3 regions of the Hyphomicrobium sp. 802 genome follow, and region 2 is predicted to be linked to each of the others. Evidence: riboswitches for the same ligand, from Rfam matches in the RefSeq annotation. Region 2 holds a riboswitch; each other region holds the start of a gene.
The links. A riboswitch is a leader RNA that binds a small molecule or an ion and turns the genes downstream of it on or off. The one in region 2 is predicted to bind cobalamin.
Positions count from the first base shown of each region.

Region 1: another riboswitch for cobalamin. It lies ahead of HYP802_RS0104580 (TonB-dependent receptor); the one in region 2 lies ahead of cobW (cobalamin biosynthesis protein CobW).
Region 3: another riboswitch for cobalamin. It lies ahead of HYP802_RS0119270 (CbtB-domain containing protein); the one in region 2 lies ahead of cobW (cobalamin biosynthesis protein CobW).

Region 1 is NZ_JAFM01000001.1:907,427-915,368, reverse strand. Features, by position in the region: gene HYP802_RS0104590 (hypothetical protein) at 1-851, shown strand, start outside; gene HYP802_RS0104585 (hypothetical protein) at 1,004-1,576, opposite strand; gene HYP802_RS0104580 (TonB-dependent receptor) at 1,672-3,762, opposite strand; cobalamin riboswitch at 4,023-4,250, opposite strand; gene pncB (nicotinate phosphoribosyltransferase) at 4,414-5,718, opposite strand; gene HYP802_RS0104565 (MarR family transcriptional regulator) at 5,822-6,250, opposite strand; gene HYP802_RS0104560 (VOC family protein) at 6,318-6,680, shown strand; gene HYP802_RS0104555 (MFS transporter) at 7,816-7,942, shown strand, end outside.
Region 2 is NZ_JAFM01000001.1:1,301,181-1,309,122, forward strand. Features, by position in the region: gene HYP802_RS0106480 (cobyric acid synthase) at 1-605, opposite strand, end outside; gene cobO (cob(I)yrinic acid a,c-diamide adenosyltransferase) at 605-1,225, opposite strand; gene cobU (bifunctional adenosylcobinamide kinase/adenosylcobinamide-phosphate guanylyltransferase) at 1,229-1,753, opposite strand; cobalamin riboswitch at 1,814-1,999, shown strand; gene cobW (cobalamin biosynthesis protein CobW) at 2,097-3,134, shown strand; gene cobN (cobaltochelatase subunit CobN) at 3,134-6,400, shown strand; gene cobG (precorrin-3B synthase) at 6,397-7,665, shown strand; gene HYP802_RS0106510 (precorrin-8X methylmutase) at 7,662-7,942, shown strand, end outside.
Region 3 is NZ_JAFM01000001.1:3,776,307-3,784,248, reverse strand. Features, by position in the region: gene dxs (1-deoxy-D-xylulose-5-phosphate synthase) at 1-999, shown strand, start outside; gene HYP802_RS0119305 (hypothetical protein) at 1,058-1,306, opposite strand; gene HYP802_RS0119300 (hypothetical protein) at 1,381-1,629, opposite strand; gene HYP802_RS0119295 (peroxidase-related enzyme) at 1,871-2,428, opposite strand; gene HYP802_RS0119290 (LysR family transcriptional regulator) at 2,547-3,467, shown strand; gene HYP802_RS0119285 (hypothetical protein) at 3,471-3,896, opposite strand; gene HYP802_RS0119280 (DUF1289 domain-containing protein) at 4,045-4,914, opposite strand; gene HYP802_RS0119275 (CbtA family protein) at 5,011-5,727, opposite strand; gene HYP802_RS0119270 (CbtB-domain containing protein) at 5,749-5,976, opposite strand; cobalamin riboswitch at 6,015-6,155, opposite strand; gene HYP802_RS0119265 (histidine phosphatase family protein) at 6,182-6,742, shown strand; gene HYP802_RS0119260 (PQQ-dependent dehydrogenase, methanol/ethanol family) at 7,006-7,942, shown strand, end outside.

The DNA.
Region 1 (7,942 bases), 390 kb from region 2:
CTCACGCCAAGAATCCCGATAAGGCACAGATCGTCGCCGTAGATCGCTTCAGCGCCAAGGCGGCGCATTTACAATTGCGCACCTCAACCAATGGCATCCCAGGCCCCAATAAGCCCGTCGATTTCGACAAAGGCCCTTTCATTACCACCGGGCTGTCACCGACCACGGGCAAGCCGGTGCGCTATTACAATTTCGATGTCCAGAATCTGACCCCTGCTCCCGTTTATGTCTTCTATCGCAAGGGTGAGAAAAGCCCGATCTCAGGTCAGCTCGACATCATCGACAATCTGCCGGGAGAAAAGGGCTATAACGATTTCCGCCAAGTCTACAAAGTCTCGGTTCCATCCGATTATGTGGTGAACTCAATCACCGATAAAACTCAATTGCGCCAGTCCGGTTACGCGATCGAGAAAACCGACACCCTGCTCAACATGCCTGTGGTTCCCGACAAATCGGTTGCGCGACAACGTCTGAACAGTGAGAGCGCCGAACTGCAGCGCGCCTGGTACAAGGGCAAAGTTGCGAAGTATTTCGCTTTCAACGAAGCGCCGCTTTCTGTGGCTGGGGCGGACGTCCCCATTTCGCCGATCTACGTAACTTTCAATGTCAATCCCAATGAGCCGAAGGGCGGTCCAGGTTCGGGTTTCCGCAGCGAACCCAACTCCCCGCAAACCCACAACGTCCCAGCCACGCTTCCGGGCGAAGAAGGTTATTCGCCGCTGTGGTCGGTCAACGTCTACGACAATGCCGATTGGTCGAAAGTCAGCAATCTGGATACCGCGCAGAACGCCAAGTTGCTCGGCCCAGGGGTCGCAAACGTCAATTGCCCGATCGTTTTCGTCACCCCTTGACGTGACAAGAATGCGGAGACCCCGGGGCCTCTGACACTCCTGCACTTCGCCGCGCGTGAGCCCCGTTACCGGCCACGCCGGCGAATTCGCCCTATAAGCTGACCGCGGGATGACGGCATCGTCGTCCCGCGGTCAACAGAAGTCGAGATGGTTCACGCCGTGCGCGGAGCTTCCTGCGCAGAAACCAACGGGCGAGCGAAACGGCTCGCGATGACGGACAGAATCAACAACCCAGCAAACGAAACGGCGTTGACTTCAAACACTCTGGCGACGGTTGCGACCGAGAAGGCATCATCCGAACTTCCAAGCGGGATGCCTGCGACGTAGAGCGCCAGCTCATAGGCCGCGAAAGCCAGCAAGAACGAGACGGTCAGAAGCACCGGCCAAGCGCGGGTCATCCCAGTTGCAAGCCGAGCAGCAGCGAATGCAGCGATCGTTGCGACGCCGATCGCCGCGCCCCAGGCATACGACTCGAACGTGTGCGGATAGCTCAGGAACGCATAACCGACGATCTGGTTGGTGAGCCACGCCGTGACGACGAGCGCCAATCCCGTGCGAGCATCCATTCGTGTCGCCGCCAGCGCTGCAATAGCGGCGAGCGGCGCTGCGCAGGCGAACACGAAGCTGCCGCCAACGCTCAAAGCTGCGATGAGGGCCACCCAAATGGCACTCATGGCAAGCGAGGAGGAAAACGTTTGATCGTCAAATCGGGAACCAAATTTCATTGTCATGTCCTTCTGAAATCGTTCCCTGGCGGACGAAAGCGCCGGGACGGGAGGCTATCCGTAAATACCATAGCCGTCGCCCGCCAGAGAAGCCCTTAGTTCGTAAACCTGATGCCGCCATAGGCGCCGATGCCGGTCGCCAGGAAGCCGTCAGGAATCTCGTAGTGCTCGTCGAAAAGGTTATCGATGCGGCCGTAGATGCTCATATTGTCGGTCAGCTTGTAGTCGGCCGCGACGTTGACCACCGTGAAGCTCGGCAAGAACTCGTTCTCGAATGTCGCGCGATTGATGTCGAGCGAGTCACCGTAGTAGAGCACCGCACCCGTCAGGAGCAGCTTCTCCGTCGGCGTCCACCCGAGAGTGACGCTCGCCTTGTTGTGCGGGCGGCGCAGAAGCCATCCGCCCGTATCTTCGTTGGTTGCCTGCGTGTAGGTATAATCCGCACGGATACGAAGATCCTTCGTCAAATCCGCTGAAATAAACGCTTCGACGCCATCCGTTTTCGCCTTACCGACATTGGCATACGTTGAAACGAAGGTCGTTGGATCGTAAGTGCTCTCGATCAGATCGGTAATATCGTTCCGGAAGTAGGTGGCGCCAAACTGTGCACGGCCACCGAAAATTGCTTGCTCGAAGCCGACATCGTAACCGGTATTTTCCTCCGGTTTGAGATCAGGGTTTCCATAGAAAAAGTAAGCGGGATAATCCTGAAACCGCTGGCTGAGGCTTGGGGCTTTGAAGCCCGTGCCAATGCTGCCTTTGATCTTGGTTCCCGTGCTCTCGATTACATACGCGGGCGCAACGCGCCAAGTCGTATGACCGCCGAAGTTCTCGTTATCATCGTAGCGCACGTTCGCCGCGACGAAGAGATTGCGAATGACCTCAGCCTGAAGCTCCGTATAGACACCGTTGTTCCACTCCTCTGCGAATGTGTGCTGGCCCTCATAGAAAGAACCGCCACCGGAAAAGACCTCATTGATCTGGCGGCCATCAAATTGCTCGATCTGATGTTCGGCGCCTGTAACCAGCGTATAGCCCGGCGCGAGGTTCCAAACATTGCGCCAATCGTACTTAACCCGGTCGCCTTGATAGTAGCTGTTGCCAGTGAGGTTGACGTGGTCGATATTATCGGTCTGAGAGTTGGAATAATTGATGCCGAAATAGTTCGTCAGATTGCTGAACGTGCGCCAGACTACTTCGCTGCGCGAGTAAAAATCATCGACGTCGGAACCCGATTGATATGGCGCCGGATAAGATGTGTTTGTGAACGGATCGTAAGCGTCACCCGTGTAATGCAGCGTGCCGTCGGTGTATCGGGCGACGAGATTGACCGTCACATCCTTGGTGATATCGACACCGACTTTCGATGAGTAGGTCCGGTTATCGTATCGGTTCGAATGACGCTGCTCTCCCGGAAGAAGTAAATTCTCGGGTGTCACGGGGATGTCGTCGGCGCGAAAATGCGAGACATTGAAGTAGTAGTTGTACTTGTTCGTGCCGCCGCTGATGCTCGCAGCCTGATTGAACGTTCCAAATGAGCCACCCTCGACCATGGCAGTCGCCTTCGGCGGACCATAGCCCCTCTTCGTGTAAATCAGGATCACGCCACCGAGCGCATCGGCGCCGTAAAGACCACTCTGCGGACCACGCAAAACTTCGACGCGTTCGATATCCATGGCGAGCATCTGGCCCAGATCGAACGTACGATTGGGTGTGGTCGGATCGCTGACGTCGATGCCGTCGATCAGAATCTTCGTGTGATTGGAGTTCGTTCCGCGCATGAATACCGACGTCTGACCGCCAGGACCGCCGGTCTGCACAATGTTGAGGCCGGGAACCATCTTCAAAACGTCAGGCAGCGTGCGGCGCTGTTGAGCCGCGATTTCTTTTGCGGTGATAACGGTGACAGAACTTCCGATCTGATCGACGGACTCGGGCGTACCCGTTGGAGACACCGCGATGTCAGAGGAATCGACGGTCGCCGAAGAATCGCTGGAATTCGAAGCGGCCGGCGTTGAAATCTGTTGGGCCGCTGCCGGCGCCTTGACCTTTTTGGACGGCGCATCGCTGTCGTCGTCTGCCATGACGTTGACCGCCGGCAACTTGGTATTCGGCGAAGCTGGAACTTGCGCGCTCGCTTCCTGAGCTGAAATTCCAACTGTTGCAAAGGCTAATGCTATCCGCATTTTTCGCCGTCTTGACACGCGCAGCATGAGACCCCCGAGGCGCTGAATCGGGGTGAGTTTCCAATTCGATCTGCAGATGTGCGGGATACGAGCGCGCAGACGCTGCGACGCGGCTCTTGAAAGCTGCGTCCCATGAATATCTGCACACTTGAAAGTTCTTATCCGCTCAGCATAACGACCTGCACGACCGAAGTGGTTGCCCACCGGTTGACATACAGCCGCCGCTACGGGTTTCCGCTCTACCGCGCCCTGCGCACGGGAGATGGGCAGCTTGTGCCGGCAGGTCTCCTGACTTGCGGCTCAGGCGTCTTCTCCGGCCTTCCCGAATATCTCTATTGCGAGATCTTCAGTGGCTTTTAGTCGGAGCCGACTCGCCGCTTACAGTTGCGAGGGCAGTCTCGGCATTGGCGCAAGAAGCGCCGCACCGCGTTCCCTTTTCATGACCACTCAGCTTTCGCCGAGGGCCAACCGTCACGCCAACATTAAAGAAATAAGTTCGCCGGGCTGTCAATTGGGCTTAGCTCGGCCCGGACTTAAAGGTCGCAAGCGACGATGCCTAATTAACACTCCCGCTCAACGGGGCCGCTCCGATATGCCATGACGTGCGTTCCTCCGCACGCGAACGCTTCCCCTTAACCGCAACGTCAGACGTCACACGCGCACCGCATGACGGGCACGACCCTCCACTCCAAAGACACGCTCGTAGCGTTTCATTTCCGCAGACTCCCCTGTGGCTTTCGCGGAATTGTCAGACAGCTTGACCGCCGGTTTGCCATTGACGCGCGTGACCTTGCAGACAAGCGAGATCGCATCAAGACCAGGAGCGCCGTCCGGATCGCAGCCGCGAAAATCATTGGTGAGATTGGTGCCCCAGCCAAAGCTGGTTCGCACCCGCCCGTGAAAATGACGATACGTGTCTTCGATACTGTCGATATCCATACCGTCGGAGAAGATTAGTAGTTTTCCGCGCGGATCGACACCGTGCGCCTTCCACCAAGCGATAATCTGTTCTCCACCCTCGATCGGAGGCGCGCTGTCCGGGCGAAAGCCAGTCCATCCTGCAAGCCAATCGGGCGCGCGCGCCAGAAAGGCTTTGGTCCCGAAAGTATCGGGCAACGCGATCAGCAGATTTCCGCGGTATTCCTGCCGCCATTGCTCCAAGACACGATAGGGCGCCTTCGCCAAATCCTCGTCACTATCGGCAAGAGCGGCTTCCACCATCGGCAATTCGTGAGCGTTGGTGCCGATAGCTTCTAAATCGGCGTCCATTGCGAGCAGCACATTCGACGTTCCGATAAAGTGTCCGTCCAGCCCTTCTTTCAGTGCTTCGACGCACCAACGTTGCCATAGAAATCCGTGCCGACGCCGCGTGCCGAAGTCGGAAACGACAACGTCCGGCAGAGCGCGCAGCCGCTCCACCTTCTGCCAGAGCTTCGCCTTGGCGCGCGCGTAGAGCACGTCGAGCGCAAAGCGACCCTTGGCGCGCATCGCGGCGCGCGACCTGAGTTCGTTGACGATCGCCAACGCCGGAATTTCCCACATGGTCGTATGGGTCCAAGGCCCCGCGAAATCGAGTTCATACTGACCATCGACTTTGCGAAGCTCATAATCCGGCAACTGAAAATCGGCGAGCCATGCGATAAAGTCGGCACCGAACATCTGCGTTTCGCCGTAAAAGCTGTTACCGGCGAGCCAGATCAGCTCCTTCTTGGTAAAACGTAGAGCACGCGCATGATCGAGCTGAGCACGCAACTCGCCCTCATCGATGATGTCGGCAAGACGCACATCCTTCGAGCGGTTTATGAGCGAGAAAGTCACCCGCACGTCCGGGTGGACCTTGCGGATCATTTGCAGCATCAGCAATTTGTAGAAATCGGTATCGAGCAAACTGCGGATGATCGAATCGAGCCGAAAATTGTGATTGTAGGTACGCGTCGCAATGTCGGTGACGGTCATGATGTCAATCTAAGATGATGCGCTAAATGATGAGCTACAGCAAACGCCAAAGTTATCAGCAGCAATAGTGGATAAGCCCTGAAGCGCCATACCTCCAACAGTCCTATTTGCACATGGCATTGTGAAGCCGGTTCATCAGATCTACGGCATCCGTCACGGTATCTGGAGAGACTGCAGCCTCAAGAACCTCCTCAATCCGCATCACCTCAGCATTTGCCGCCTCGGCCTTCAGACGCCCTTTGGGCGTTAAACGCGCAAGCTGCCGGCGACCATGATGAGCGTCCTGTCGGCGCTCCACGAGCTTCCATCCTTCCAGCTTCGCCAAAACGCCCTGCATCGATTGCGGCGTTATGAATGCGCGCTCTGCAAGATCAGCGTTGGTCTGGTCCGGCCTCGCATTCAATTGGGCGAGCACCGCATATTGCGCAGGATTGAGCCCAAGGGGCTTTAAAGCCTCCTCCAAACGGCGATGCAGCGCATGCTGAGCAAGCTTCAGCCGGTAACCCAGCAGCGGGGTCATGTCCTTGTTCATTGCAATATCAGCCGCCTTATATTATATCAGGTGACTGATATTATCACCGCACGCCAAGGAGGCAACGATGAGCAGACTGACTGGACCCGATTTTATCGCCATCCAAACCGAAGACCTTCAAGCTGCCCGAGCCTTCTATGGCGACAAGTTGGGCCTGCCCCTGTTGCAAGAGACGCCCGAAGCGGTCGTCTTCAACAGCAAGCCTGTTCCGTTTGCGGTCCGAAAGCCGCTGATGGATCTGGAAGCCGCTCAAGGAAAATTGGGCTGGGGCATTGCGCTATGGTTCGCCTGCGATGATGCCGACGCGCTGCACGAAGAATTAGAGGCAGCAGGAACACCCATCATCTTCTCGCCGAAGGACGGCCCATTCGGAAGGTATTTCGCGTTCCGCGATCCATTTGGCTACACGATCACGGCGCATACCGCATAACACGCTAATGGATAGGCATTGCAAATCGCGAAAGCAGACTTCGACAAATTCGAGGCGCGGCGGAAACGTGATCTCAAGATTCCAGATGCAGCGGAAAGCAATTTCCACCGGCCCCAGCCCATACCCAATCGATTAAAGAGGGAAATCTGCGGCACAAGCATCAGTCGTTCGCAAGGGTAGTCAAAACTGGCGGTGCGGACGGTCTGACGCGAACTCGTCTCTGACAGAGAAATCCCTGCAAACAGTAAAATATCAGGGAGATTGGTGGAAATAGGTTGGCTAAGCAATCTGCTGTCGCGGCTTTGACCCTAAATTCGCGGGTATTTTTGACCGATAGGCGATCGTAATACCTATACCTCGTAACACAGAATAACAGGGATGCCCCGAGGCCTAGTCGGCGAACCACTTTCTGTCGACTGATCCGGGGTGCGCCCGACGGCAGCGCCATCCGGATTAGCTCCTGGTTCATCCGATGAGCAGACAGCCACCGTGCCAGACGGCGCTCCTGGCACCGCAGCGGAGGTCTCCGAATCCTCGGAGTGGCACTTCCTAAAATCTTCGGGAGAGGAAGAAGCGGACAGCTCCCGACTATCTGTCGTGATAGCTACTAAGGTCTGTCGGCAAAACGGAAAGGGCAACTATCGCTTCGTTGTCCCATCGATTTCTTCAAAACTTACAGACCGCCGGAAACATGCCCACAGACGTCACCGAAGTTTACAGCACTCGCGGTGCGGAGCGACTCGGGCGGAGCGGCGTCAAACGCGAGCTTTGACCACTTCTAGGTCGAGATTAAATTCGGAAGCCACTGATTAAAAGTTCGTCGATCAAGCCAAAACGCTGTTTTCGCGACGCCTGACCATGTCGGTTAGCAGGACTTATGGCCTGAAAACCGCAGAAATAAGCGAACTCTTCAAAAACCTCCCATGCAAGAAAAACGACCACGGAGCGAATATATTTTAATCTTGAAGATTAATTAGTTTCATACATTATGTAGCTATATTGCGCTGGCAAATCGGCGAGAACGCGAAGTTTTCGGCAGGTTAACGAAGGGAAATCGAGGATGGCGTCGACAACGGGGAACACGGAATCTACCTCCGTTTCGAAGCCTCAACGCATACGGTGGGCAATTTCCTTCGTGCTCTTCCTTGCCGTGATCTCGGCATTCTTCGACCGGATTAGCATCGCGGTCTTATTTACCAACGTTAGCTTCCAGAACGATATGGGCATTGGCTACAATCCCGCGCTCCTCGGATTGCTGATGA
Region 2 (7,942 bases):
TCGCCGCGCATCTTGTTGATGATGAAGCCGCGGATCATGGCCGCGTCGTCGAGATCGAGGACGTGGCGTGTACCGACGACGCTGGCGATGACACCGCCGCGGTCGATGTCGCCGATCAGTACGACCGGAACGTCGGCGGCGCGTGCGAAGCCGAGATTGGCGATGTCGTTCGCACGCAGGTTGATCTCGGATGCGCTGCCTGCGCCTTCGACGAGAACGAGATCGGCGTTCGCTTTGAGGCGCGCGAAGCTGTCGAGAACGGCAGGCAGAAGCTCTTTCTTTTTCGATTGAAAATCGCGCGCTTTCGCCGAGCCGCGCATTTTGCCTTGCACGACGATCTGCGCGCCGGTTTCGGTCTCGGGCTTCAGCAGCACCGGATTCATGTGCACGGATGGCGCAACGCGCGCGGCTCGCGCTTGCAATGCCTGGGCGCGGCCGATTTCGCCGCCGTCGGCCGTGACCGCGGCATTGTTCGACATGTTCTGGGGCTTGAACGGAACGACGCGAACCCCGCGGTTGGAGAACAAACGGCAAAGCCCGGCGACGATCAGCGATTTGCCAACGTCGGAGCCGGTACCTGAGAACATCAACGCGCGCGCAGGCATCAGAATTCGATGCCTTCCTGAGCTTTGATGCCGGCGGCGAAATGGTGCTTCACGGCACCCATTTCCGTCACGCCATCCGCGAGCGCGATCAATTCCGGTTTGGCGTTGCGGCCGGTGACGACGACATGAAGATCGGGCCGCCGCGTGCGGAGCGTTTCGAGCACGTCATCGAGCAGCAGATAGTCATAACGCAGCGCGATGTTGAGTTCGTCGAGAATGAGCAGACGAATGGATGGATCGGCCATCAATTCTTTGGCCTTCGCCCAGGCGCGTGTGGCGGCGGCAATGTCGCGGGCCTTGTCTTGTGTTTCCCAGGTGAAGCCTTCGCCCATCGTGTGCCAGGAGATCTGATCGCCGAAGCGTTCAAGCGCGTCGCGTTCGCCGGTCTTCCACGCGCCTTTGATGAACTGGACGACGCCGACGCGCCAGCCGTGTCCAAGCGCGCGCAGCACGAGGCCGAATGCGGCCGTCGATTTGCCTTTGCCGGGGCCGGTGTGGACGAGCAGCACGCCTTTTTCGATCTGTTTCGAGGCGACCTCGGCATCTTGCACGGCTTTGCGCTTTGCCATCTTGGCTTTGTGACGCTCGGCATCATCGACCGTGGTGGGATTGTTGCTCACGGCTCAGCCTTTCAACGTCAGCGGCAGTCCGGCGGCGACAAAAATGACCTTGTCGGCGGCTGCTGCGATCTTCTGATTGAGCCGGCCGGCTTCGTCGCGGAAGGCGCGGGCGAGCGCGTTGTCCGGCACGATGCCGAGGCCGACCTCATTCGAGACCATCACACAGGGCGCGACGCGTTTTGCGACGGCGGCCAGCAACGCGTCGCTTGCCTCCGGAACGGGGCGGTTGGCGTGCATCAGATTGGAGGTCCAGAGCGTAAGGCAATCGACCAGCGAGGGAAGCTCTGCAACACGGTTGGCCAGCACGTCGGCAATTTCGAGGGGCGATTCGTGATCGACCCAGCCCGCGCCACGGCGGCTCTTGTGGTGCTTGATGCGGCTGTACATTTCGTCGTCGAACGCTTCCGCCGTGGCGACATAAGCCCAAGGCCCGGGAATGCCTGTCAAAAGGCCTTCCGCATAGGCGCTTTTACCGGAACGGGCGCCCCCGAGGATGAGGGTCAGCTGCGGGAGGTGCAAAGTCGTCATTATAAACTTTCGGTCGTGCCGCAGAGGCCGCTATTGCGATTGACGTAAGATGTGGGCTCACTTATCGATTGGGACGACGGTCCCTCGCAAGAGGGTTCAAAAGGGAATGCGGTATTTACTCCGCAGCTGCCCCCGCAACTGTGCGCGGTGAGCATAGGCGAGAACGCCACTGGGCAACAGCCCGGGAAGGTCGCCCAATGCCAAGACCCGCGAGCCAGGAGACCTGCCGTCAACGAGATTTCCAACTTATCGCCGGTGGGGCGAGAAAGGTTAAGATGCACTTCAGAACATGCCGCGCGTCTGGCCGGTCTTCCGAAAATTCAATGTCTGTGGAGGCGGGGCAATGAGCACGCGCAAGGTTCCCGTCACGATCGTCACCGGCTTTTTGGGAGCGGGCAAAACGACACTCGTTCGCCATGCCGTTGAGAACGCGCAAGGCCGCCGCTTGGCGCTGATCGTCAACGAATTCGGCGATGTCGGCGTGGACGGGACGATCCTCCGGTCATGCGGCATTGAGAACTGCCCGCAAGAAAACATCATCGAGCTGACAAACGGCTGCCTGTGTTGCACCGTCGCTGACGATTTCATTCCGACGCTTGAAGCGCTTTTGGCGCGCGAGCCCGCGCCGGAGCACATCATTATCGAGACGTCGGGCCTCGCGCTGCCGAAGCCGCTGGTTAAAGCTTTCGAGTGGCCGGATATCCGCAATCGTGTGACGGTTGATGGCGTGGTGACGGTCGTTGATGCCCCGGCCGTGCGCGCCGGTCGCTTCGCCGACGATCCGGTGAAGGTCGCGGCGCAGCGCGAAGCAGATCCGTCCGTCGATCATGAAAATCCGCTGGAAGAGGTTTACGAGGATCAGCTGCTCTGCGCCGACCTCGTCGTGCTCAACAAGTGCGATCATCTTTCGCCGGAAGACGCGGCTTTGATCGCGCAAGACATTCGCAGCATGGTGCCGCGGGCAATCAAGATCGTGGCAACGCAAAATGGGGTCGTTCCGACAGATGTGCTGCTCGGCATTTCGGCAGCTGCGGAAGATGATCTCGCCGCTCGACCTTCGCATCACGATGCCGAACCGGAACACGATCACGACGATTTCGAGACGTTCATCGTCGAAGTGCCGGAGCTATCGTCGCCCGACGATCTTGCGCAGCGCGCAAAAGCGATCGCCAACGATCATGACGTGCTGCGTGTAAAGGGCTTCGCGGCCATTGGCGGGAAGCCAATGCGGCTCCTTTTGCAAGGGGTCGGCGAGCGGATCGACACGCGTTACGAACGTGCATGGCAATCGGGCGAGGCGCGGGTGGGCCGGCTGGTCGTCATCGGTCAGAAGGGGCTTGATCGCGACGGCATCACTCGGACCCTGACGGGCGCTGCCTGATGCATATCGTCGTTCGCGAGAGCCGGGATCTGGACGAGGCTGCCGCGCCTCAAGATCTCGGACTCGCGCCCGCCGATATCGTTTTTCTGTCGTTTTCCGATTCCGACCTTGCGATGGCGGCGGCTGCATTTCGCGGCGCTGAGAGCACGCAGCCGAGTGTGCGGATTTCGAACCTCAATGCTTTGCGCCACCCGATGTCGGTTGATCTATTTTCCGACGCGACGCTGAAAGGCTCGAAGGCCGTGCTCGTGCGCCTGCTGGGCGGCCTCGACTATTGGCGGTATGGCGGCGAGCAACTCGGGCGGCGCTGCCGCGAACTGGGAATTGCACTTGCTATCGTGCCGGGCGACGGGCGGCCGGACATTCGACTCTCGGCGTTGTCGACGCTTGGTTCGGATGAGCTGGCGCGGCTTGAGGCTCTGCTCGACGTGGGCGGCATCGAGAATACGCGCATGGCTTTGCTGGCGATGCTCGGCAAACGTGACGCGCGTGGAAAAATTGCACAGCCGCGAGAGATTCCGAATTTCGGCGTCTATCGGGAAAGCGCGCAATCCGTTGCTGCGCTCGGGGCGGCTGCCGTTGTTTTCTATCGCTCACATTTGCTTGCGGGCGATGTTGCGCCAGTCGATGCTTTGGTAGATGCACTTGAAGATCGCGGCTTGGCGGTGGCGGCGCTCTACGTTCCGAGCCTGAAGGCAGCGGATACCGCGGCTTGGCTTCAGGATGAGCTGCAACGTCTCCGGCCGAGCGTCATCGTCAATGCGACAGCGTTTGCCTCACGCGACGGCGCGGATGCCTCGCCGCTCGACGTTGCGGATTGTTCGGTCCTGCAGGTCGCGCTCGCCAATTCGAAATTTACGCTTTGGGAGAAGTCGCAGCGCGGCGTCAGTGCCGCGGACCTTGCGATGCACGTCGTTTTGCCGGAACTCGACGGACGGTTGTTTGCGGGCGTCGTATCGTTCAAGGAAGCGGACACGCTGGGAACCGAACTCGGCGTGTCGTTGCTGCGCCATGTGCCTTATAAGCCAAGCGTTTCGCATGTTGCCGAGCTTGCCGCGCGTTGGGCGAGGCTTCGTTCAGCCCCGCGCCATGATCTTCGCATCGGTCTGTTGCTCTCGACGTATCCGGGGCGGCCGGATCAGATCGCGCACGCGGTTGGACTTGATGGCCTTGAGAGCGCGTGCAGGATCGCATCGCATCTCGAAGACGCGGGTTATGACGTCGCCTGTCGCCCGTCGGACAGTCGCGATCTCGTGGCGCAACTCGATCCAGCGAAGGCAATCGGGTGGCCGCTTGATGCTTACCGTTCGGCGTTCGATGCTCTGCCAGAAGCCTTTAAAGAAAGCGTCGTCAGCGCCTGGGGACCGCCAGAAGATGATGACGCACTCGTTGGTAATACGTTCCGCTTTCGTGTTGCGCCGTGCGGAAATCTTTTGATTGGACTGCAGCCGGAACGCGGGCAGGCGCTTGACCGGAAGGCGCAGTATCACGATCCGGCGACGCCGCCGCGGCACAGCTATGTCGCGTTCTATCTCTGGCTGAGACACGTCGCAAAGATCGACGCGCTTATTCATCTCGGCGCGCACGGCACGCTCGAATGGCTGCCAGGCAAAGCCGTTGCGGGCAGCGAAATGTGTGCGCCGCGCGCGCTGGTTGGCCCTACGCCGATGATCTATCCGTTCATCGTCAATGATCCCGGCGAAGCGGCGCAGGCGAAGCGGCGGCTATCTGCCGTGACGCTCGGACATAAGCCGCCGCCGATGACGGATGCCGGTTTGTCGGGGCCGTTGAGTGAAGTTGAACGGCTGGTCGATGAATTCGCGTCGGCGGAAGGTCTTGATCCGAGGCGGCGCAAGGTTCTGTCGGATCAGATCGTCGACGCCGCCATTCGTGCCGGAATTGCGGCCCAGTGCGGCCTCGATGCGGGCATGGCGGCGAGCGAAGCATTGACCCGCATCGACGCCTTTTTGTGCGATGTGAAAGAGCTGTCGATCCGCGACGGGCTGCATATCCTCGATGAGGTGGAGCTTGAAGCGATCACTCGGACGCTTGCTGGAAAATTCATCGCGCCGGGTCCTGCTGGAGCGCCGAGCCGAGGGCGATCTGATGTACTGCCGACAGGACGCAATCTTTTCAGTGTCGATCCGCGCAGCGTGCCAACCGCAACGGCGTGGGCGAACGGCAAGCGTGCAGCGAAAGCAATCCTCGATCGCTATCTCTCCGATCATGGCGAATGGCCCCGCGCGATCGTGCTCGATCTTTGGGGCAGCGCAACGCTCAGAACCGGTGGCGAGGAACTCGCGACCGCGCTGGCGCTGCTTGGCGTTCGCCCCGTCTGGGATCAGCGCTCCTATCGCGTGACGGGCGTCGAGACCGAGGCATTGGCGGAACTTGGACGTCCGCGTGTTGACGTGACGCTGCGGATTTCAGGACTTTTTCGCGATATGTTTGGAGCGCAGCTTGCGTTGTTTGATAGCGCCGTCGCGCTCGTTGCCAGTCTTGAAGAAGATGCCGGCGATAATCCGCTGCGCCCGGCCTCGTCGTCCGAAGCAAAGCTCGATCGCATTTTCGGACCGGCCGGCGGCAGCTTCGGTGCTGGCGTAATGCAGCACATCGACCGCGGCGACTGGAGCGAGCGTGGCGATCTTGGGCGGTCGTATCTCGCCAGCACACAGGCGGCGTATCGTGGCGATGGTTCGGAAGCGACGAGCGCGAGCTTTGAAAAACGCGTGAAATCGGCAGACGCCTTCGTGCATGTGCTGGATCACAGCGAGATCGACCTGCTGACTGGCGGTGACTTTGCGGCACACGAAGGTGGGTTCGCGGCTGCCGCTGCTTCTCTCGGAAACGATCGCGTTGCGCTTTATCATGGCGATACGGCAACGCCAGATGCGCCGCGGGTTCGCACGCTGCAGGAAGAATGTGCCCGTGTGATTCACGGGCGCGCTGCAAACATCCGGTGGATCGAGGGCCAGATGCGTCATGGCTTCCGCGGTGGCGCGGAGATGGCGCAGAGCGTTGACGCGGCATTCGCCTTCGCGGCGACGGCGCGGGCCGTCGACAACGGCGGCTTCGAGCGGCTCTACGAAGCATATCTCGGTGACCCAGTGGTCGCAGCGTTTCTTGCGCGCGAGAACCCCGACGCAATCGCGGCAATGCGGCGCCGGTTCGAGGAGGCGATTGCGCGCGGGCTTTGGCAGCCGCGACGCAACGATCTCGGCGAAATCGCAAACAAAGACGATTCATCGCGCGAGGCAGCGGAATGACGTCGGCGGATCATTTGAGGAAAGGCTGGTGTCCAGGCGCGCATCGTCCGATGCGTTCGGGCGATGGGCTTCTGGTGCGTGTGCGTCCACGCGCCGGCGCACTTTCGCTCAGTTCGTTGCGAGCCATCGGTACGATCGCCGCTCAGTTCGGGTCCGGCGACATTGATTTGACTAATCGCGGCAATCTGCAGATCAGAGGCGTTGGTGACGGCGCGTTCGCAGTGCTTCTCGGTGCCCTGGATACGGCAGGTTTGCTCGACCCGTCTGCGGACGCGGAAGCCGTGCGCAACGTCGTCGTCGATCCGTTGAGCGGGCTTGATCCGCGGCGTGCGGATATTTGCGATCTCGCGGCAGCGCTGGAGACGATCCTGCTGCGAGATGCGCGCTTATGGTCTCTGCCCGCAAAATTCGGTTTCAGTTTTTCGGGCGTGGCGACGCCGCGCATCGGCGGACGCAGCGCGGATATCATGATGTCCGCCCGCGATGATTTTTTCTCCATCGTGCTCGATGGTGCGATTGGAATGGGCTGCGAAGTTGCGCGCGGAGAGGTCGTCGATGCCATGCATCGTCTGGCGCTGGCGTTTATCGAGCTGAAGGCAAACGACGCGAGTTTTCGGCGTATGCGCGACGCGGTTGCTCAGTTCGGCGTCGCAAGGGTATTTGCAATGGCAGGTTTGCCGCTTCCGACGGCCGCGGATGAAGCGGTAGCAGACAGTGTGCCTGTGGGATTGCTGCAGCGGAATGACAGCGTGTTCGGAGCTGGCGTCGGTTTTCCCTTCGGGCGGATTACGGCTGATCAGCTTGCCGCGCTTTGCGATCACGCCGCAGTGGCGGGCGCTGAAGACGTTCGCACAAGCCCAGAACGCGTGTTCGTCTTTCCACTGCAGGATGCGATGCATGCGCACGAATTGCTTCGGGGCGCCAATGCCGCAGGACTGATCGTGCAAGAAGACGATATACGGCTCGCGATGGATGTCTGTCCGGGCGCGCCTGGGTGCAAAAATGCGCGCACGGATACGCGGCGGGATGCGCAGCGCTTTGCCGACACGTTTGCGGGTTCGTTGCACGGCTGCTCGCTGCATATTTCCGGATGCGAGAAGGGGTGCGCGCGGCGGACGGAAGCACGTCTGACGCTCGTCGGCCGCGACGGCCGGTACGATATCATCAGAGACGGTTCAGCGGATTCGATGCGCGTACACGATACGATCAATGCTGACGACATGAGCACGACGATTTCGCGCTTGATCCTGGAGCCCGCAGTATGACGGTACAAGACTACATTCGCGACGGAGCGGCGATATACGCGCGCTCGTTTGCGATCATCCGGGCAGAGGCGGATCTCGCCGGGTTGTCACCGGTCGAGGAGCGCGTCGCGGTGCGGATCATCCACGCCTGCGGCATGGTCGAGGTGGCCCGCGATATTGTGATGTCACCAACGTTTGCGCGCGATGCCGAGGCGGCGCTCAAAGCGGGGGCGCCGATCCTCTGCGATTCGATGATGGTCGCGGATGGTATTACGCGGGCGCGCCTTCCGGCGAAGAA
Region 3 (7,942 bases), 2.5 Mb from region 2:
ACGAAAGCTCCGGCCTCGGCGCCGTCATACACGCGCGTGTTCGCCGATAGCCTCATCGACGAAGCTAAGAAGGACGACAAGATCGTCGCCATCACCGCGGCCATGCCGGACGGCACGGGTCTCGATGTTTTCGGCCGCGCATTCCCGGATCGCACGTTCGATGTCGGCATCGCCGAGCAGCACGCCGTGACGTTCGCAGCCGGTCTCGCAACTGAAGGTATGAAGCCATTCTGCGCGCTCTATTCCACGTTCCTGCAGCGCGGCTACGATCAAGTCGTGCATGACGTCGCGCTGCAAAGCCTGCCGGTGCGCTTCGCCATCGACCGCGCTGGTTTTGTCGGCGCTGACGGCGCGACGCATGCCGGATCGTTCGACCTCGCGTATCTCGGCTGTCTGCCCAACATGGTCATCATGGCTCCGGCCGATGAATGCGAACTCAAGCACATGGTCGCCACTGCCGCGGCGATCGACGACCGTCCAAGCGCGTTCCGTTATCCGCGCGGCGAAGGTACAGGAGTGGCGCTTCCCGAGACGGGCATTCCCCTCGAAATCGGCAAGGGTCGCATTTTGCGCGAAGGCTCGACGATTGCGCTTCTCTCGCTCGGGACGCGCCTTCAAGAAACACTGAAGGCCGCCGATCAATTGGCTGCGCTGGGTCTGTCAGCCACGGTCGCTGACGCGCGTTTCATGAAGCCTCTCGACACCGATCTGATCCGCCGCCTCGCCGAAAACCATGACGTGCTGATCACCGTCGAAGAAGGCTCGATTGGCGGCTTCGGCAGCCACGTGCTCCATTATCTGGCTGAAAACGGTCTGCTCGATCGCGGTCTCAAAGTCCGATCGAAAGTGATGCCGGATGAATTCGTCGATCAGGATAAGCCGGAAGTGATGAACCAGCGCGCCGGGCTGTGCGCTCAGGGCATCGTCGAGACGGTCTGCGACGCTATTCAGCTCGAAAGAGCGCCCTCGAAGACAGCCGCTCGTGGCCACGCCTGCTGATCTGGCAATTCATCACGCCGCCATTTCCGTGATCTCGGTCACGCAATTGGCGGCGGTTTTATTTCTTTGAGCGCTTGCTGCTCTTTTTGTCGTCGTCATCGCCCGCGATCACCTTACGGCACTCGGGGCTGAGCCGATTGATATTCTTATTGAGGCACGCGACGATCTTATCTTCGTTAGGGATCTGCCAAAAGCAGAGGCTCAGAACGTCGGGCGTGCAGGCAGATTGTTCTTCGGCAGTACCGCTGTGAGCGGACGCGCCGTGCGTGCTCGCAACCACGAAGACCGGCGCTGCAAGCCCGGCCAACAGCATCGCTCCAAGTCGAAATATTCGTTGCACGGTCTTGAACCTCACAAGAATGGTTGGCGTCGCGATCGGGCTTAGTGCTTCTTGCGCGCATTCGCTTTGGGCTTGTCGCCTCTCATCACGTCACGGCAAGCAGGGCTGAGCTTTGCCATGTTCTTGTTCAGACAGGCAACGATGCGCGTTTCGCTTGGGATCTGAGCCGAGCAAAGTCGAAACACGTCTGGCGTGCAGGCCTGCTGCTCGTCGGCCGTGCCGCTGTGCGCAAAGCTCGCTTCTGCGCCGGCGCAAAGGAAGGCCACGATAAGCGCGCCTACCGATGCCATGCGCGTCCTAGAAAAGTTTCCGATGATCACGTTTGCTCGCTGACAGAAGAATTGATGTGTTACCGCCCGCCGATATGACGATGCGCAATGGTGAGACTAAGGCACGTCCGTAACAGTCCGCCAGCCTATCGTCCCTGACGCGCGTTCGCCGACGGATCATTTAAGTTAACAACGCCAAAAAAGAAGCGCCGCCGTCGCATAGGCGTCCGGCGGCGATAGATTTCAGGGTTTCGGAAACCGTTCAGGCAACAGAGATTTTGCTGGGCGCCACGACCGGAAAGTCGACATCGGTCTTGAACGTCTCGTTGAAGAAGTTCGTCCATACGTTGAGCGCGACGTGCTGAACAATCTCAATGACCTGACCGTCGTCGTAGCCAGCAGCTTTGACAGCGGCCAGATCGGCGGCGCTCACATGGCCACGTGCCTCCACAACTTTCATCGCAAAGCGAACGGCGGCATCGGCTTTCGGATCGTTCGAGGCGCCATTGCGATTGGCCGTGATTTCAGCGTCGTCGAGCTTGGCGAGGTTCCGCCCAAGGTAGGTATGCGCTGAAAGGCAATAGCTGCAGCCGTTGAACTCTGCGACGGCCAGCGCGATGCGTTCGCGGGTCTGCGGCGGCAGCTTGCCCTTTGCCAGCGCGCCCGAAAGACTAAGGTAGCCCTCCAAAGCGGCGGGGCTTGTTGCGATCAGCCGAAACATGTTTGGAACGGTACCGAGCTGTTTATTCACCGCCTCTAGGAGCGGCTGTGCAGTGGCGGGAGCATCAGCAATGGTGGCTGGGGTCAGGATGCGGGACATGGGCGTCTCCTACTCTCTTCGGGCCGGGATTGGCCGACGCCCCTGAATTAGGTCCTTTCATTTTCACGAAATAGTCGACAATATTGGCAGCCACCCTACCGGATTATGAGAGTCAAAAATGGACCGCTTCGACGCCATGTCGGTGCTTCTTGCCGTAACGGACGCTGGTAGCCTCTCGGCTGGAGCGCGCAGGCTCGGCATGCCGCTGGCAACGGTTAGCCGGAAGGTGTCCGAACTCGAAGCCCATCTCCACACCAAGCTCTTGAATCGCGGCAGCCGTCGATTGGAGCTGACCGACGCCGGACAATCGTACGTCGCCGCCTGCCGCAGAATCCTGGAAGACGTCGTCGAAGCCGAGCGCGCAGCCTCCGGCGAATATCGCGCGCCGCGCGGTGAGTTGGTCATTACGGCGCCGATCGTTTTCGGTCGCTTGCATGTGCTGCCGATCGTCGGCGCGTTTTTGAAAGCCTACCCGGATATCGACGTACGCTTAACGTTGGCCGACCGCGTCGTGAACATCCTCGAAGAGCACGTCGATGTCGCTCTTCGTATCGGCGAACTCCCCGATAGCAGCCTGATTGCGAGCCGCGTTGGATTGATTCGCCGCGTTGTTTGCGCGAGCCCTGATTATCTTGAAGCACGCGGGACCCCTGCCGATCCGAATGATCTCGAATCGCACGATTGCGTCACCTTCGAAGGCCTGATGTCGTCACGTTCGTGGACCTTCTGGAACAATGGCGTGCCCCAGGTTGCCGCCATTCACTCCCGCCTCGTCGTCAACACGGCGGAGTCTGCCGTCGACATGGCGGTCGCCGGACTTGGGTTGACGCGCCTGCTTTCCTACCAGATCGAAACACCGCTTGCAGAGGGAAAGCTCAAGGTCGTGCTGGAGCGGTTCGAGCCACCCCAGGTCCCGGTCAGCCTCGTTTACGGCAGCAACGGACTGCTGCCGCTGAAGCTTCGGGCATTTCTCGACTTTGCGATGCCTCGGCTGAAAGCGAAATTGACCAAAGCCTCTTCGCCCGCCGAGAGCAGCTAGAAATTAAGGGTTTGTGCTCGGAGCGGCAGGCGTTGTCGCCTCGGCCGGAGGCGTCGTCGCTTCGGCAGGTGCCGCCGGTTCGCTCGGTGCGGCTGCCGGTGCCGCGCTCTCTTCGGTCGGCGAAGAACGGACTTCGCACAGCGTCGCGGAATCGAGCGACGCCTTGTTCATGAATGCCCAATTCGCGAACGCGATGTAGCAGACGGCAACCGTTTCCTGCTTCTGTAACGTGACGACGACGTTATCGGTCTTGACCTTTTCCGTGACCCTCTTGGCGACCTCGAGAGGAATGAGCGTCACAGATTTGACTTCGTAACCTTTGCCGACGAGCGCAGTGAACGAAGATTGCAATCGCTCGTCTGCCGAGGCTGGAGCCGAAATCAAAGCTGCCGCAGTGGCGAAGGCGAGTCCAAGGCTGATGCTGCGCATCCCGTCCCCTCTCAAGTTATCGAAGCCCTCAGGCTAATCAATAAAACGTCACTACTACGGCGCGCCGAGGCTCTCAACCCAGCAACGGGCGGCTGCGGCCATGAACTGGGGACAAGAGCGACTTTCCGAGCGCGATAGTGCGTTTTGCCTAGGTTTTATTAGGATAAAAGATCGCGACTGGGCCAACATAGTCGGGCGGCGCCAGACTTGGAGCGATCTCGTCGCCGGACTTCAGGAACTCGGCAAGGAAATGGGTATGCGCGCCATTGGGTGACGACTCGCCGGGGCCTGGAATTCTGGAAAAGATTTCGATGCGCGCCGCAGCGCTTTCAACGATGCGATGCGGACTCAAAGCGACAAATTGATTGAGCATGACCGGCATGAAGTCCGACCAATGCCGCCGATCATGATCCGATAGCGCCGATGTCAGCGTCTCGTCCCGCGTGCGAACGCAGAAGCGGGTATATCGGCGCCCAATTCCGAGATCGAAAAGTTCGTCGCCGCGATGCGTCTCGTCGATTGCGCCGGCATCCAGCCCAACAGCTTGAAGTGCCGAACCAGATTGAATGGCGGCGCGTCCTCTCGGTAGTCCGAGCACAATCGGGCCGCCATCGGTGAACGCGAAAGCACGAATCTTATCGTTGATCGCGATACGAAACGCAGCATCCGCACGCCGTGCGGTTATCACGCCGTCCTCGACGTGCAAATCAATCGGTGTGTTATCGGCGCTGGGAAACTCCGCGACGGCGCCCGGCACGCCGACGACCCACGCGCCTTGCCGAGCGACGAGGGTGTCGCGGACCCAGTTAATCAGCTCATCGCGAACCCACGGCAACACACGAACGCGCACCGAGAGCTGTGCGAGCCGTTCCGGCAGTTGCTCCCAGACGGAGTCGCGCCGAGCTTCGCTCATCGCCATCCAGTCGCCGATTTCAGCGGCCGTGCGCGCGCAGCCAAGGCAAAAGCCCGTCGTGTCGTCGAGTTTGCAGATTCCTATGCAAGGCGAGTGGCGTGCCACTAGCAGACAGCCTTTTCGGATGTTTGGCGATTGCAGGCCAGATCGCAGCAGCAAGCGCAATGCGATCTGGCTGGCTTTGAGCGGCGCGTGCGCCGTTCAATGAGCGATTTTCTCGTTCGATCTGTCGACCAGCATTCCAAATATAATGCCAATCGTCATCCACAGGATGCCCTGAATGCCGAACGACACCACACGGAACTTCCAAAGCAGATCGGCAGGAAAATCATTTGGAACTTCGTTGATCGGCGGCAGGAAATAGCCCGCAAGCGCCGTTAGGGCAATGTAGACACCGCCTCCGATCAGGATGGCGTTCCAGCCGCCGACCTGAGCGAAGAACTGCCGTCCAGCGCTGATCGCGATCGCCAACGCGGCGAGAGAGAAGACGATCATTCCGAAGTAGAGCTGCGTTCTGTAGCCGATCGTTTCCGGTGACCCGACCGCAGGTGGGTTGGCCGGATACTTGATGTTTGGAATGAAGTAGATCGCCAGAAAGCCAAGCGCCGCTATGATGATCGCCGTGGTCCGCGGTGACATGCCGACGAGAAGTCGGCCGTTGAAGAACGCAAAGGCCAGAGCGAAAAGACCGCCCATCGCGGTACCGACGACGGCGACGCCGGTGAACAGGCCGAAGCTCGCCTGCACCGCGCGGCTGACGATTTCCGGTTCTTCCGGCTCACCGCTCGCTTTTGCCATTTGCTCTTCGAAGCCGATCGCCCGATCGACCTGAGGCTCGCCGAAAACCTTCGCAAAGCCAAAAGCCAGAATACCAGCGAGAAGCCCGGCAATCATGCCGCGCACAAGAAGAGATACCATATCCGAAATTCTCCGCCGCGGTTAGTGGCAGGGGAAGCCGAGAAGGTGACGGGCGTCATGCACATACTCGTGCACGTACATCCCGTTGAAAATCGCCGTGGCGCCTTCTTCGACGCCGATGAAATACATGGCGAGGAGGAACAGCAACCCGGCGAAGATCGCCCAGGGGAGAATCTGGCGAACCGGAACAGGCGTAGCGAAGCCGCCTTGAGCGCCGAGAGATTGTGCGACGATAGAAGAATGAGCCATTTTAAAGAGCCTCCATGGGATTACGCGTCCCGTTTCAAGGTGTGCTCTGATCACGAGGTGGGTCTGACTTTCGGTGGACGCTTGGAGCGACCCACGATTACAGTGGCGCGACCGTTCCGGAATTTCACCGGCTTCCTACCCGTGAGGATGCACGTCTCACCATAGGGCGGGCCGGGCATTTGTCAACGCAAGCCATTGAGCCAAGATGCCGCCGCGCCTGACCTTTGTTGCCAACGCCTCGACCCCGGCGGCAAGGCGCGCGGCCTTCCCGCTCGACGAAGGCATCGACGATTTTGGCCGGCGGGACGCGTCCGCAATGGCCGGCGAATTTCGCAATTCCGCCATCGTCTTCTCCAGTCCCGCCCGGCGGGCGCTGGAGACTGCCGCTGTCTTAGGACTTTCCCCCCGGATTGACCCGGCGCTGAGGGACATCGAACTTGGCGACTGGGCAGGCCGCACCCTGAGTAGCATTGCTCAATCCGACGCCGACGCATTAGCAGGCTGGCTCTCCGACCCGGGCGTAGCGCCTCATGGCGGCGAAACAGTTGAAGCGCTCATCGCGCGGACGTCGGTCTGGATGCAGACGATTTCGGAGCGTGAGGGACGCATTTTGGCCGTGACGCATCCGGCGGTCATGCGCGCGGCGATTGTCGCCGCGATCAAGGCAAATGCGAATTCATACGCGCATATTGATATTGCGCCGCTTTCCGTCGTCGAACTGACATCGAACGGACGGCGATGGGCGCTTAAATCCATACGAAGTTAGAACGCGCCGATATTGCAGCAGGGAAAGACAATTCGCATACATTTCATTTTGTATTTTGTATTTGCTGGTCCTCGTTTTGCCTTTGTAGTTCCGCGCCACGTTGTCTCGGAATGCGGAAAGCGGCAATGGATTTGATACTTTAGAAGTGTTCACCCTATTGCCGGGAAAAAATCGGGGGTACACTATGCCAATGTCAGACAACGGATCTGACGCCCCCCTCCGGTGTTGGCGGCCGGTTTGAACTTCAAGTAAGCGAGGACAACATGGTCGGTATAAAAAGCTGCGCGACCGCGGCGGCGCTCGCAGCGTCGCTTGCGTTTTCCGCATTTGCTCCCCTCGGCGCTCAGGAAATCGAGCACAAATCCAAAGAGGCGATCAAAGGAGCTCCTGCGCGAGCGGTCACGCAGGAAGAATTGTCGAACGCTGCGAAAGATACCAAGCAGTTTCTTCACACCAACGGCAATTACGACCAGACGCGGTATTACCTCGGCAAACAGATCAACACCGGCAACGTTGCAAAGCTTCGTCCGGCGTGGATCTTTCAGATGGACGTAAAAGAGTCGCTAGAGACGACGCCTATCATCGTCGGCGACGTGATGTACGTGACGACATCGTTCGATCATGTCTACGCGCTGAACGCCAAGACCGGCGAGCAATACTGGCACTACAAGCACAAGATGGGGCCGATCACGACATATTGCTGCGGCCCGAACAATCGCGGTGTCGCGGTTTACGACGACAAGGTTTACCTCGCGACGCTTGATGCCAAGCTTGTCGCGCTCGACGCCAAGACCGGCAGCCTCGTTTGGGAAACGGAAATCGCCGATCCCGAAGACGGCTATAGCGAAACGATGGCGCCGACAGCCGTTAACGGCAAGATCATCATCGGCACCAACGGTGGCGAATACGGCATCCGCGGTTTCGTCCGCGCTTATGATGCCAAAACCGGCAAGCAGGTTTGGAATTTCGACACGGTGCCGGAAAACACGGTCGGCGTCTGGGCCACGAAGGATGCCACGGGCAAGGATCTGCACCGCGACATCGAAGCCGAGAAAGCTCAGTTCGCCAAGACTGGCGATCCCTACAAGACGTTGGGTGGCGGCGTTTGGCAAAATCCGGCGGTTGATCTCAAACTCAATCGCTTGTTCTTCGTGGTCGGCAATCCGTCGCCGGACCTCGACGGTTCGCTGCGTCCGGGTG